Chitinimonas arctica: one gene and its partner. Each later gene encodes a partner of the first gene's protein in a complex. Links are inferred from orthologs where the notes say so. Each region holds a gene or a part of one and is shown in the gene's direction. Other genes may lie near its edges.

Region 1 (7,298 bases):
ACCGTGGTGGCCAAGTGACCTACCATGGCCCCGGCCAATTGGTGGCTTATCTGATGGTGGACCTGGGCCGCCGCAAGCTGGGTGTGCGCGAATTCGTGCGCCGCATCGAGCAAAGCCTGATCGAGCTGCTGGCCGAACTGGGTGTGACGGCATATGGCAAGGTGGATGCGCCGGGGGTGTATGTCGCCCTGCCGCACGGTGAAGCCAAGATCGCCAGCCTGGGTCTACGCATCAAACAGGGCCGTAGTTACCATGGCCTGGCGCTGAACGTCGCCATGGACCTGGGACCGTTCGGCTGGATCAATCCCTGCGGCTATGCGGGTTTGGCGGTGACGCAGTTGCGCGATCTTGGCGTAACGGAAACCCCGGCCTCGCTTGCGCCGCGTTTGGCCGCTAAAATCAACGCCTTGCTCGCGCTGGAAGGCACCGCTTCGGTAGCCGACTATGCCTTGAGCGCCGGACCCGCTGCGTAATATGCGCCTATAGCAGGCCCTACCAGATCGTTATCCAGAAAGAGTTACGCATGTCCTCGCCCGTCGTCACCACTCCGCCCGCCAAAGCCGAACAAGGCGTCAAGCTCAAGGGCGAAGCCAAGACCGCCCGTATCCCGATCAAGATCGTGCCGCTGGACAAGCCGCTGGAAAAGCCCGACTGGATCCGCGTCAAGGCGCCTAGCGGTACCCGTTTCTACGAGATCAAGAACATCCTGCGCGAGCAGAAATTGCATACGGTGTGCGAAGAGGCCAGCTGTCCCAATATCGGGGAGTGCTTCGGCAAGGGCACGGCCACCTTTATGATCATGGGCGACATCTGCACCCGTCGCTGCCCGTTTTGCGACGTGGGCCATGGCCGCCCCAATCCGCTCGACCAGAACGAACCGCGCCACCTGGCGGAAACCATCGCCGCCCTGCGGCTGAAGTACGTGGTGATCACCTCGGTGGATAGAGACGATTTGCGCGACGGCGGTGCACAGCACTTCGCCGATTGCATCCAGCTGAGCCGCGAACTGTCGCCCCAGACCCAGATCGAAGTGCTGGTGCCGGACTTCCGTGGTCGCCTGGATGTCGCCATCGATATCCTCAGCCATACCGCGCCGGATGTGATGAACCACAATCTGGAAACCGCGCCCCGCCTGTACAAGCAGGCACGCCCCGGTTCCGATTACCTGCATTCGCTCAAGCTGCTGAAAGACTACAAGGCGCGCAACCCGAATGTGGCCACCAAGAGCGGCATCATGGTCGGCCTGGGCGAGACCGACGATGAGATTCTCGAAGTGATGCGCGATATGCGCGCGCACGATATCGATATGATCACCATCGGCCAGTACCTGGCGCCATCGAATAGCCATTTGCCGGTGTTGCGCTATGTCACCCCGGAGCGCTTCAAGTTCTTCGAGGCAGAAGCCTACCGGATGGGCTTCAAGCATGCCGCCGTGGGTGCGATGGTGCGGTCCAGTTACCATGCGGATCAGCAGGCGCACGAAGCAGGGGTGTAGGGAGACGTCCGACGCTTAAATCGTGAGCTTGACCCTGCAAGGGGCATCTCTCCCAATCGGGCGTTTCCCGAGAGTGGCCTTATTTATTCGGCGCGTTGAATGGTTCGGGACGGTATTAGGCAACTACATTGTCCCGACCGGGTCCTACCTTCAAGTTGTCATCCTCCCGCCCGAACTCGTGACATGATGGATCAGAAGCAATTCACAATGCTATTGGCCGAGCGTGCAGCCCTTCAGGCGATGCTTGCTGCTACGCCTGAAGAAGACGTGATCGACCGGGGTAGCTTTCAAGCCAAGCTTGAAGAAGTGGAGTGCATGCTTACACAGGTCGTTGACGTGCGTGCGCCTGCGAAGACTCGGCTGACTTCCAGGGGGCGCCCAGTTGTCGGTACGAAGGAAGGGGAGTGAATTTATGATTTTTGTTTTGATTCGTCATTTATTAAAAGTCTTTTCCAGAATTTCTCATCAGGCGTATTCCTAGCTGAGCTTGCTTCACGAATAGCTTGGATTTGAGTGGCTGTGAGCGCCCCGTCGTCCTCCTCGCACTTCGGCAGATAGCGTTCTGCCATTTCTCTGAGGGCTAAGTGAGCAACATCAGTTTTGCTCAGGCCGGTGAATGTCATCAGACGCTCAACCGTTGCAGTGCTGACCGCCGTTGGCGTGTCTTGCTTGCGAAGACGCAGGAGGAACCCTCCGGTTTGTTTCTCAGGTGTGAGTGGCATGTTGATATCAACCCTCCAGGTTTGGTCTATCTAAGCCACAAAGCAAGTGCGCTGTCTTCTGCCCGTCACCTCAAGCTAGATGCTTATGCGTTGCACTGTTGATCTGCTGCGCCGCTGAATCACACCATCCAATTTGACCTCGATTCCATATTTCGAGTAAAGTTGAAATATGGAAAATAAGGCTGTCGTCACCCTCCTTGCCGCCCTTGCCCAAGAGTCCCGCCTGGCAATCTTCCGGCTGCTGATCGTCCAAGGCCCGCAGGGGATGACCGTGGGTAAGATTGGTGAGGCGCTGGATATTCCGCCGGCGACGCTGTCCTTCCACCTGAAGGAACTGACGCGGGCCAGCCTGATCGACGCACGGCAGGAAGGGCGGTTCATCCACTACTCCGCCAACTACCAGACCATGGGCAGCCTGTTGAGCTTTATGACCGAGAATTGCTGTACTGCCGCTGGCGCGGCTAGCGACGAGACCAGCTGTTGCAGCTGATCTTTTTTAAAACCTAACATTTCAAATAAATTTGAAACGTTGTCGGCGCATGGACAAACCTACCGTACTGCATGCCTTTGAGGCCCTGTCGTCCAGCGCCAGGCTCGATGTCTATCTGCTGCTGGTCGCGGCCGGTCCCAACGGGCTGGTCGCCGGTGAGCTGGCCAGTCGATTGGATCTGCCGCCATCAAACCTGTCTTTTCACCTCAAGAACCTGAGCCAAGCCGGGTTGGTGACCGTGGCGCAGGAAGGCCGCTTCCAGCGTTATCGCGCCAATCTGGTTCTGATGCGCGATGTGACCCGCTTCCTGGCCGACCACTGCTGCGGCGGACACCCCGAACAATGCCCGGAGCTGGATAACACCGCTTCCTGCAAACCCCTTTCCTCCCTCTCCTGTAAGTGAGCCGTCCGTGAACATCCTGATTTTGTGCACCGGTAACTCCTGCCGTTCCATCCTGGCTGAAGCCACGATCAACGCGCTTGCTCCTGAAGGCATCCGCGCGATCAGCGCCGGCAGCAAGCCGGCCGGCTATGTCCATCCCCGCTCGCTTGCCTTGCTGGCGCGCGAAGGCATCTCGACCGAGGGTTTGCACAGCAAGTCCTGGGACAAGCTCCCCATTACGCCCGACGTCGTGATCACGGTCTGCGGTAGCGCGGCCGGCGAGACCTGCCCGGCCTACCTGGGCCCTGTCCTGCGTGCGCATTGGGGTGTCGAAGACCCTGCCCATGCAAGCGGAACCGATGCGGAAATCGACGCGGCGTTCGAGAAGGCTTACCGCATCTTGCGCGGTCGGATTGAAGCCTTCCTGGCCCTGCCCGCGGATGTACTTGCCGACAAAGCCAAGCTCAAGCCCGAACTCGATCGCATTGGCCTGATTGGCGCATAAGGGGATCGTATGTTTTTGCACCATGAACCACGCAAGTTGAGGGAGCAGTAATGGATTTACGTCGTCGTTTGCTCGCCGAATGGCTGGGCACCAGCTTTCTGCTGGCCGTTGTTGTCGGCTCAGGCATCATGGCCGAGCGTCTGTCTGGAGGGAACGTCGCTGTTGCGCTGCTGGCCAATTCCCTCGCGACGGGGGGGGGCCTGATTGCGCTGATCCTTACCTTTGGTGCTGTCTCGGGCGCCCACTTCAACCCGGCGGTGACGCTGGCGGCCGTATTACGCCGTGAACTGGGCGGCAAGGACGCCGGGCTGTATGCTTTGGTGCAGATCATCGGCGCTTTTTGTGGCGTCGCGGCTGCCCATGGCATGTTCAATGAGCCGCTGTTCTTCGCATCCCAACATATCCGCACCGGCCCGTCTCAATGGTGGAGCGAGTTCATCGCCACCTTCGGCCTGCTGGCCGTGATTTTCGGCTGCTCGCGTAGCCGCCCGGAGGCGGTGCCCTTTGCCGCGGCTTCCTACATCGTCGCGGCTTACTGGTTTACTTCCTCGACCTCGTTCGCCAACCCGGCGGTCACGCTGGCTCGCGCCGCCACCGATACCTTTGCCGGCATCCGGCCGGCCGACGCGCCGGGCTTTATCGTCGCGCAGCTGGGAGGCGCGCTTACGGCAACTATTGTGTTCGGATGGCTGCTTCGCGACGGTGCGCAAAGGGGTGAAGCTTCAAGCGAAGGCTGATCCTGTCCACAATGTATGCTGCGTCGGGCCCCACCCCGCGCAGCGTCGCCGACGCAAAATTCCGCTGCTTCGACAGCCCCACAAAGTACAAGCCCGGCACATCGATGGCGATCCCATTTTGCTGCCGCAATCCCCCATCTGCTTCCATCACGCCCAAGTTCGCCAAGTAAGGCGCATGGGGCCGGAACCCGGTTGCAAACAGCAGTGCATCTACCCGCTCGTGGCGCCCGTCCGCCCATACCACGCCGTTCTCGGTCGCTTCGCGGAACATTGGTCGCCGTTCTGGCACACCAGCCTTGATCGCCCGCTGGTAGCTGCCGTCATCCAGTACCGGGGTGCTCTGGTCATCCAGCCAGCGCGTCCGTTCCAACCTGGTCAGGCTAAGCCAGAAGTGAAAGTCCAATCCCAGTATCCGTTGCGGGAAAAATTTGATCGGCCGACGGCTCGCCAGCGTGACCTTGGCAATGGGGGCCAACTCGTGGGCGATCTGCACGCCCGAATTAGCACCACCGATTACCACCACGCGCTTGCCGGTGAAGTCGGCAGGGTTGCGATACTGGCCACTGTGTAGCTGCCGGCCCTGGAATCGATCGAGTCCCGGAATAGCCGGCGTATAGGGCGTGCCGAATGCCCCGGATGCGACAATCACCGCGCTGGCCTGGAATCGGCTTCCGTCGGCGCAACGCAGCATAAAGCGCTCGCCATTGCGCTGTACAGCTTCGACGCGCCGGCCATATTGAATCGGCAGCTTGAAATGCGCCGCATACCCTTCCAAATAGTCCGCCACCTCATCCCGCTTGGGGTAACGATCCGGATCACCCGGAAATGCCCGGCCCGGTAAGCTGGAGTATTTCGCTGGGGAGAACAGCGTCAGGCTGTCGTAGTAGCCGCGCCAGGCACCGCTGGCTCGCTCGCCCGCCTCCAATATCTGAAAGCGGTAGCCGGTGCCTTGCAAATAGTGGCCCGCAGCCAAGCCAGCCTGGCCGGCACCGATAATGATGACGTCGAAGGATTCCATGGGGTGGCTTTCAGGTAGCTGCGACGCGGGCGTCGCGCGGAATGGGTAGATGTGTAGCCCGGTAGGCATACATGAAGGCGGCAAGCCCGCCAAAGCCGATGACGATCAGCCAAGCCAAGGTGGCGGCATGGCCCCAGTGTTCCAGGGTGAAGGCCGCCAAGGCGGGTGCGATGGCTCTTGCCATCAAGCCGGGAGCGGAAACCCAGCCGAGTGCCGAGCCATAGGCGGCCTGGCCCAACAGCTCCGCCGGTGCCATGCCGCGTACGATGGTCAGAACACCATTGCCAGCCCCATAGAGCGCCGCAAACAAGAAAGCCAGGCGCGGCTCGAACTGGGTAAAGGCAAGCAGGCAGATTGCCAGCGGTAGGATCAGGTGGGCGACATAGCCGCTCCACCGCACCGACAGCTTTTGTGCAAATGCCATGTCGATGACGCGGCCCGCGACTTGCATGGGGCCAAACAGGCTGACCGCCAGCAGCAAGGTCGCCTGATCCACGCCACGACTGGTGAGCAACTGACCGGCGTGTGCCGAAAGCGCACCCGATACCAAGGCCGTCGTGGCAATGGCGATCGCCAGCCCCCAAAATGCGGCGGAACGCAGTAGCGCGGCGCTGTTTGCGGTAGCCGCGGAAACACTCGCGAGAGGATTGGGATGCACCATGTGCGCAGGCAATAAGCGATGCAGCGGCAGGCAGACCAGGACATGCAGTGCGGCAAACACCAGCAGCGTTGGTTGCCAGCCGAAATGCGCCTCAAGCCAATAAGACAACGGCCAGAACACCGTGCTGGCGAAACCGCCCACCAGGGTCAAGGTGGTCATTGCCCGCCGGAAACCAGCATCGGAATACGCGCGCAAGGCCGTGAATGCCGCTTCGTACAAGGTAAGCGACATCGCGGCGCCGGCGACCAGCCAAGCCGACAGGAACAAGACGGGATGGCTGGCCACGGCTATGCCCGTGAGGCTGACGGCAGCCAGTACCGATCCCAGGCTCAAGCCCCAGCGCCCACCATGGCGAACCAGCAGCCGGCCGGCGAGCGGTGCGCACAGCGCCGCCACCAATAGCCCGGCCGAATAGGCGCTGAAGATAAAGGACAGGCTCCAGCCCGTTGCCAGATGCATGGGCTGGGCCAGGAAGGTGATGCCGTAGTAGAGCGTCCCCCATGAAATCACCTGTCCTGGCGCCAATAGCCACAAAGGCGAGCGAAGCCCTGTCCGGATGGTCGATGGCATCGTGCGCGCTCAGCAGCAAGTCGAGGCTTTGGCCCGAAGGGGTTCCGCCGGTTGAATACCGCAGCCGCAACCCGCCTTGCCCGCCTGCTTGGCCTCGGCATCCTGCACGCAGCAAGCGTTGGCTTCCGCCGGGGCTGGACCGCCACAGCAGGCGCCCGTCGTCGCGGCGCTGGCAACGGGCGCGTTGCATACCCCTGTCTCGGGCAATTCCAGTTGAACATCATCGGCCGCCACCATGTCGCCTGCCAGCGCGGCGGCAATTGAGCGCACCTGTTCATAACCCGTGGCCATCAGAAAGGTGGGCGCGCGGCCATAGCTCTTGGCGCCGACGATATAGAAGCCAGGCTCGGGATGCGCCAGCTCGCGATGGCCATGTGGCCGCACCGTACCGCAGCTGTGCTCGTTCGGATCGATCAGCGGCGCCAACGCTTCGGTGCTTTCCAGCCAGGCATCCAGCCGTACACGCAGTTCGCGGCTGAGTTCCAGGTCCGGCCGCGAACCTGTCGCGCAGATGATCTCGTCGATACCCGGTAGCGCTACGATGCCGCTGGGTGTTTCCGCCACCACGGTCAACTCCTGTCCTGCCGCATGCAATGCCTGAATGCGAAACTCGCTGTGGACGGTCAACTCACCACTTTTGATCCGCTGCTGCAGCCGTGAACCCAAAGCGCCGCGCGCGGGTAATTGATCAGCCTCGCCACCGCCGAATACCCTGCGC
Region 2 (5,521 bases), 410 kb from region 1 along the record:
CGGCGGCGACCCTGGGATCGGCAAGTCCACCCTGCTATTGCAGGCACTGGCGCATATCGGCAATCAACATCGGGTGCTGTATGTCAGCGGCGAGGAATCGGCCCAGCAGATCGCCCTGCGCGCCCGCCGCCTGACGGTGGACGCAGGCCCGGTACGGCTGCTGGCCGAGATCAATATGGAGACCATTCTCGCCACCTTGTCGGCCGAGAAACCGGAAATCGTGGTGATCGACTCGATCCAGACGGTCTACAGCGAACACTTGCAGTCCGCGCCCGGTTCGGTGGCCCAGGTGCGCGAATGCTCGGCCCAGCTGACCCGCTACGCCAAGACCAGCGGCACCACCATCCTGCTGGTCGGCCACGTCACCAAGGATGGCGCGCTGGCCGGTCCGCGCGTGCTGGAGCATATCGTCGATGCGGTGCTGTATTTCGAGGGCGATACCCACTCCAGCTTCCGGCTGATACGCGCGCAGAAGAACCGTTTCGGCGCGGTCAATGAGCTGGGCGTATTCGCCATGACCGACAAAGGCCTGCGCGGCGTCACCAACCCGTCCGCGCTGTTCCTGTCGCAACACGCCGAGCCGGTGGCCGGGGCCTGCGTGCTGGTCACGCAAGAGGGTACCCGCCCGCTGCTTGTGGAAATACAGGCCCTGGTGGATGAGGCGCATGCGCCCAATCCCAAGCGCCTGGCGGTGGGACTGGAGCAAAACCGCTTGGCGCTGTTGCTGGCGGTGCTGCACCGGCACGCCGGGGTGGCCTGTTTCGACCAGGACGTGTTCGTCAACGCCGTGGGCGGCGTGCGCATCGCCGAGCCCGCCGCCGACCTGGCGGTATTGCTGGCGATTGTCTCCTCGCTGCGCAACCGGCCCTTGCCGGCCAAGCTGGTGGTGTTCGGCGAAGTGGGCCTGGCGGGCGAAGTCAGGCCGGTGCAACGCGGCCAGGAGCGTTTGAAGGAAGCGGCCAAGCTGGGCTTTACCATGGCCATCATCCCCAAGGCCAATGCCCCCAAGACGCCCATTCCCGGCATGACCGTGCAGGCCGTGGACCGGCTGGAGCAGGCCGTGGCGGCCTTGCGCGACGCTTGAAACCCAAGCTATCAATCCCATATAAACATTCAATCAACGCCCGCTTCTCGATTGAGCCTGCAATCGGGTAGCATTGACCTTGTACTGTCGGCTCAGCCGACGCGATCCAATGACCGGAGAATTTCATCTATGAGCAGCGATCTCATCCATCACGTGACCGACGCCAGTTTCGAAGGCGATGTACTGCAAGCAACCGGCCCGGTGCTGGTGGACTACTGGGCCGAGTGGTGCGGTCCTTGCAAGATGATCGCCCCCATCCTCGACGAGGTGGCCAATGAGTACCAGGGCAAGCTGAAGGTGACCAAGCTCAATATCGACGAAAACCAGGCCACCCCGCCCAAGTTCGGCATCCGCGGCATCCCCACCCTGATGATCTTCAAGGATGGCGCAGTGGCCGCCACCAAGGTCGGCGCGCTGTCGAAATCGCAGCTGACCACCTTTATCGACAGCCACCTGTAAACGGCTGTACGACCCGGCGCCGCGTGCTTGTTCTGCAACAAGCGGGCGGCGCTTTGCGTTTGTGCATTGACAGCGGCGAGGCCGCCCACTAAGCTGCGCTGAAACCTGTTCCAACTGCCGATGAGTCCATTCCGGCAGTTCACGGCACCAAAGCCGATTCCCGTATCCCTCCTTAAGAAATCATTCTTCCACCAAGACTGGAAAGTCTACCCGCACATGCATTTGTCAGACCTAAAGCACAAGCACGTATCCGAGCTGGTCGATATGGCCACCGATATCGACGGTGCAAACCGGATGCGCAAGCAGGACCTGATCTTCGCCTTGCTGAAGAGTCAGGCCAAAAAGGGCGAAAGCATTTTCGGCGACGGCACTCTGGAAGTGCTGCCCGACGGCTTCGGTTTCTTGCGTAGCCCCGACACCAGCTATCTGGCCGGTCCGGACGATATCTACGTTTCCCCCTCGCAGATCCGCCGTTTCAATCTGCACACGGGCGACACCATCGAAGGCGAGATCCGCACCCCCAAGGATGGGGAGCGCTACTTCGCCCTGGTGAAGGTGGATAGAGTCAATAACGACACGCCGGAAGCCACCAAGAACAAGATCCTCTTCGAAAACCTGACGCCGCTGTTCCCCACCGAGCGCATGACGCTGGAACGCGATATCAAGGCCGAAGAGAACATCACCAGCCGGGTGATCGACTTGATCGCGCCGATCGGCAAGGGCCAGCGCGGCCTGCTGGTCGCCCCGCCCAAGTCGGGCAAGACCGTGATGCTGACGCATATCGCGCATGCCATCACCGCCAACCATCCCGACGTGATCCTGATCGTGCTGCTGATCGACGAACGGCCGGAAGAAGTGACCGAAATGACGCGCACGGTGCGCGGCGAAGTGGTTGCCTCCACCTTCGACGAACCGCCGACACGCCATGTGCAGGTTGCCGAAATGGTGATCGAGAAGGCCAAGCGCCTGGTCGAGCACAAGAAGGACGTGGTCATCCTGCTGGACTCCATCACCCGCCTGGCTCGCGCCTACAACACCGTGATCCCGGCATCGGGCAAGGTATTGACCGGTGGTGTGGACGCCAATGCCCTGCAAAAGCCCAAGCGCTTCTTCGGCGCCGCCCGCAATATCGAGGAAGGCGGCTCGCTGACCATTATCGCCACCGCGCTGACCGACACCGGCAGCCGCATGGACGATGTGATCTACGAAGAATTCAAGGGTACCGGCAATATGGAACTGCATCTCGACCGCCGCATGGCCGAGAAGCGCATCTACCCGGCGATCAACGTCAACCGCTCCGGCACCCGCCGCGAGGAATTGCTGATCCCGTCCGAACAGCTGCAGAAAATCTGGGTGCTGCGCAAGCTGCTCTACCCGATGGACGAGCTGGAGGCGATGGACTTCCTGCTGGGCAAGGTCAAGGGCACCAAGAACAACAACGACTTCTTCGACTCGATGCGTCGCTAAGCTTTGCCGGCCGCGCCTTTGCCGGCCGCGCCGGAATACAGGGTGTTGAACGGGTGAAAATGCTTGCCCGTTCAACACCCTATCGCGCATAATCGCGGACTTTTCTACGCAAGACCGGGCACTGTACAACCCAGGCCCACCTTTAGCTCAAAGGGACTCCCAAAATGAAGCAAGGCATTCACCCAGAATACAAAGAAGTCATCTTTTTCGACGCAAGCGTTGACTTCAAATTCCTGACCCGCACCACCATGAAGGCGCGCGGCGCCGAAATGATGAAGTGGACCGACGGCAAGGAATACCCGGTCGTGCGTCTGGACGTTTCGTCCGAATCGCACCCCTTCTACACCGGCAAGCAAAAGATCGTCGATACCGCCGGCCGTATCGAGAAGTTCAACAGCAAGTACGCCATGCTCAGCGCCAAGAAGTAATCGGCGCAACGGGCGGCCCCTGGCCGCCTTGTGCAGGAAAAGGCAGCCGCGTGCTGCCTTTTTTCATGCCCACGCCTCGCGTGGCGGATACGTCCATCGACCCGCCTGCTAGACTTCGCCATTCGCCCGAAACACGCCTTGCCATGCTGACTTATACCCCACCGCACGAACAGGATCTGCCTCCGGCCACCGAAAAGCCCTGGTTGCTGTTGCTGCTATGCCTGGTCTGGCTGCTGCCCGGCCTGCTGGGCCGCGAACCGCTCAAACCGGATGAAACCCTGGTTGCCGATATCGTGCGCAATCTGCTGGACGGCGGCAAGTGGGCCTTGCCCACCGTGGCGGGCGAAGCCTGGCTGGAGCGCGGGCCGCTGTTCTATTGGGTCGCGGCAGGCTGCGCCTGGCTGGGCGACACCGTGGGGCTACCGCTGCACGAAGGCGCCCGCTTGGCCACCGGCCTGTTCATGGCGCTGGCGCTGTGGGGTACCGGACTGTCCGCGCGTGAACTGATCGGCCGGCGGCATGGCCGCAGCGCGGTGCTGATCCTGATCGGCAGCGCCGGCCTGCTGCTGCCCGGCCATTCCTTGAATGGCGATGTGGCGGTGTTGGCGGCCTGGTGCTGGGGCATCTACGCGCTCGCCCTGGCGCCGCGCCGGCCCATGCAGGCCGCGCCGCTGCTGGGCGCCACCATGGCGGTTTGCGGGCTGGCCGGCAGCCTGGCCGAACCGCTGCTGCTGCTGGCGCTTGCCTTGGCCCTGACCCTGTTCCCGGCCTGGCGCTTTCGCCGCTACAGCCTGGTGCTGCTGATCGCACTCAGTATCGCGCTGCCGCTGATCACCGCCTGGCCGCTGGCCTTGCAGCAAGCCTCCGACAGCGCCTTCGGCATCTGGTGGGATAACTACTCCCTGGGATTCTTTGGCGGTTTTGCCTTGCTGCAAGCACTGCACCCATTCGGCTTCTATCTGCAACTCTTGCCCTGGTTCGCCTGGCCCGGCTGGTTCCTCGCCGCCGCCACCGTGTGGATGCAGGGCGACCGGCTGATGCAGCCCCGTTTCCAACTACCCCTGCTGGCGGGCGGACTCGCCTTGCTCTGCCTGGTGCTCTCCAATAGCGGGCGGGCCGGCTATGCCCTGCTACTGTTACCGCCGCTGGCACTGATCGGCGCGGTCGGTCTGGATGTCTTGCGCCGCGGGGTCGCGTCCTTCCTCAACTGGTTCGGCGTGATGACCTTCGGCCTATTGGCCATCTTTCTCTGGATAGCCTGGCTGGCGATACAATTTGGCGTACCGCAGCGCTTCAGCGACCGCATCCTGTCGCTGGCGCCCAGTTTTACCCCGCATTTCGGCCTGGGCACCGCCTTATTGATCACCATCCTGACTGTCGCCTGGGTGTGGGCGGTATCGCGCCGCCGCACGGTGGGCCGCCAGGCCGTCACCAACTGGGCCGCCGGCACCACCCTGTGCTGGGGACTGGCGGTTGCCGTTGCAGGCAACTGGGTCGATGCCCGCACCAGTTACCGCGACTTCGCGACCGCCATCGCGCCACAGTTGCCGCGCCAAGGCTGCGTGGCCAGCGAGAACCTGCAACCCAGCCAGCGCGCCGTATTGCACTACTACCTGGGCCTGACTACCCAACGGCGCGAACTGGTCACCGAGCCGGGCTGCGACTGGCTGCTGCGGCAGGCCGGTAGTGAAGCCCTCAGCGCCCCCGGCGGCTGGCGCGAAGTATGGCAAGGCGCCAGGCCGGGCGACCGCAACGAGCGCTATTACCTGTATCGGCGGGAAGCGACGGAATAAGACCAAGGTACCGGCAAGCGACACTACTCCGACTGCCGGACTGGTGGCCGCAAGGTGACCTCGGCTAAACTACGGCCTATGCACACCATCCAGACATCCCACTTGCAAATGCTGTTGGCCAGCTGCCTGGCGCTGGGTTGTCTGGTCACGGCCCACGCGGAACCGCGTGGTGCGCTGGTGCCACCGGTGGATGCCATGACCCAGTCGCGCGTGCCCAGCCAGGACGCGCAGGGCAAGGCCGAAAACAAGGTTGCCCAGAAAAGTCCGGCGCCATGCTGCGCATCGGGCAG

The links. Proteins that work in one complex are often made in the same cells at the same time.
Region 2: the proteins of FNU76_RS06830 (region 1) and trxA are in contact, whole or in part, in an NMR structure (PDB 2IPA), measured with the Bacillus subtilis proteins. The link is inferred for Chitinimonas arctica from one-to-one orthologs.

Annotation. Positions count from the first base shown.
Region 1 is NZ_CP041730.1:1,537,511-1,544,808, reverse strand. The notes cover bases 1,868-4,855. They hold FNU76_RS06830 (arsenate reductase ArsC), read left to right. Parts: upstream 1,868-3,117; coding sequence 3,118-3,594; downstream 3,595-4,855. Other genes in these bases: FNU76_RS06820 (flavin-containing monooxygenase), read right to left, coding at 4,267-4,855; FNU76_RS06825 (aquaporin), read left to right, coding at 3,645-4,331; FNU76_RS06835 (ArsR/SmtB family transcription factor), read left to right, coding at 2,757-3,110; FNU76_RS06840 (ArsR/SmtB family transcription factor), read left to right, coding at 2,387-2,707; FNU76_RS06845 (hypothetical protein), read right to left, coding at 1,906-2,217. Outside these bases: lipoyl(octanoyl) transferase LipB, read left to right, coding at 1-473; lipA (lipoyl synthase), read left to right, coding at 524-1,495; more of FNU76_RS06850, read left to right, coding at 1,679-1,867; more of FNU76_RS06820, read right to left, coding at 4,856-5,349; FNU76_RS06815 (MFS transporter), read right to left, coding at 5,360-6,580; FNU76_RS06810 (NAD(P)-binding domain-containing protein), read right to left, coding at 6,590-7,298. UniProt on the Bacillus subtilis protein: Catalyzes the reduction of arsenate [As(V)] to arsenite [As(III)]. In vitro, can dephosphorylate para-nitrophenyl phosphate (pNPP).
Region 2 is NZ_CP041730.1:1,133,228-1,138,748, forward strand. What follows is about bases 1-2,878. They hold trxA (thioredoxin TrxA), read left to right. Parts: upstream 1-1,213; coding sequence 1,214-1,543; downstream 1,544-2,878. Other genes in these bases: radA (DNA repair protein RadA), read left to right, coding at 1-1,084; rho (transcription termination factor Rho), read left to right, coding at 1,760-2,878. Outside these bases: more of rho, read left to right, coding at 2,879-3,010; FNU76_RS04970 (type B 50S ribosomal protein L31), read left to right, coding at 3,175-3,438; FNU76_RS04975 (ArnT family glycosyltransferase), read left to right, coding at 3,489-5,231; FNU76_RS04980 (hypothetical protein), read left to right, coding at 5,334-5,521. UniProt on the Bacillus subtilis protein: Participates in various redox reactions through the reversible oxidation of its active center dithiol to a disulfide and catalyzes dithiol-disulfide exchange reactions.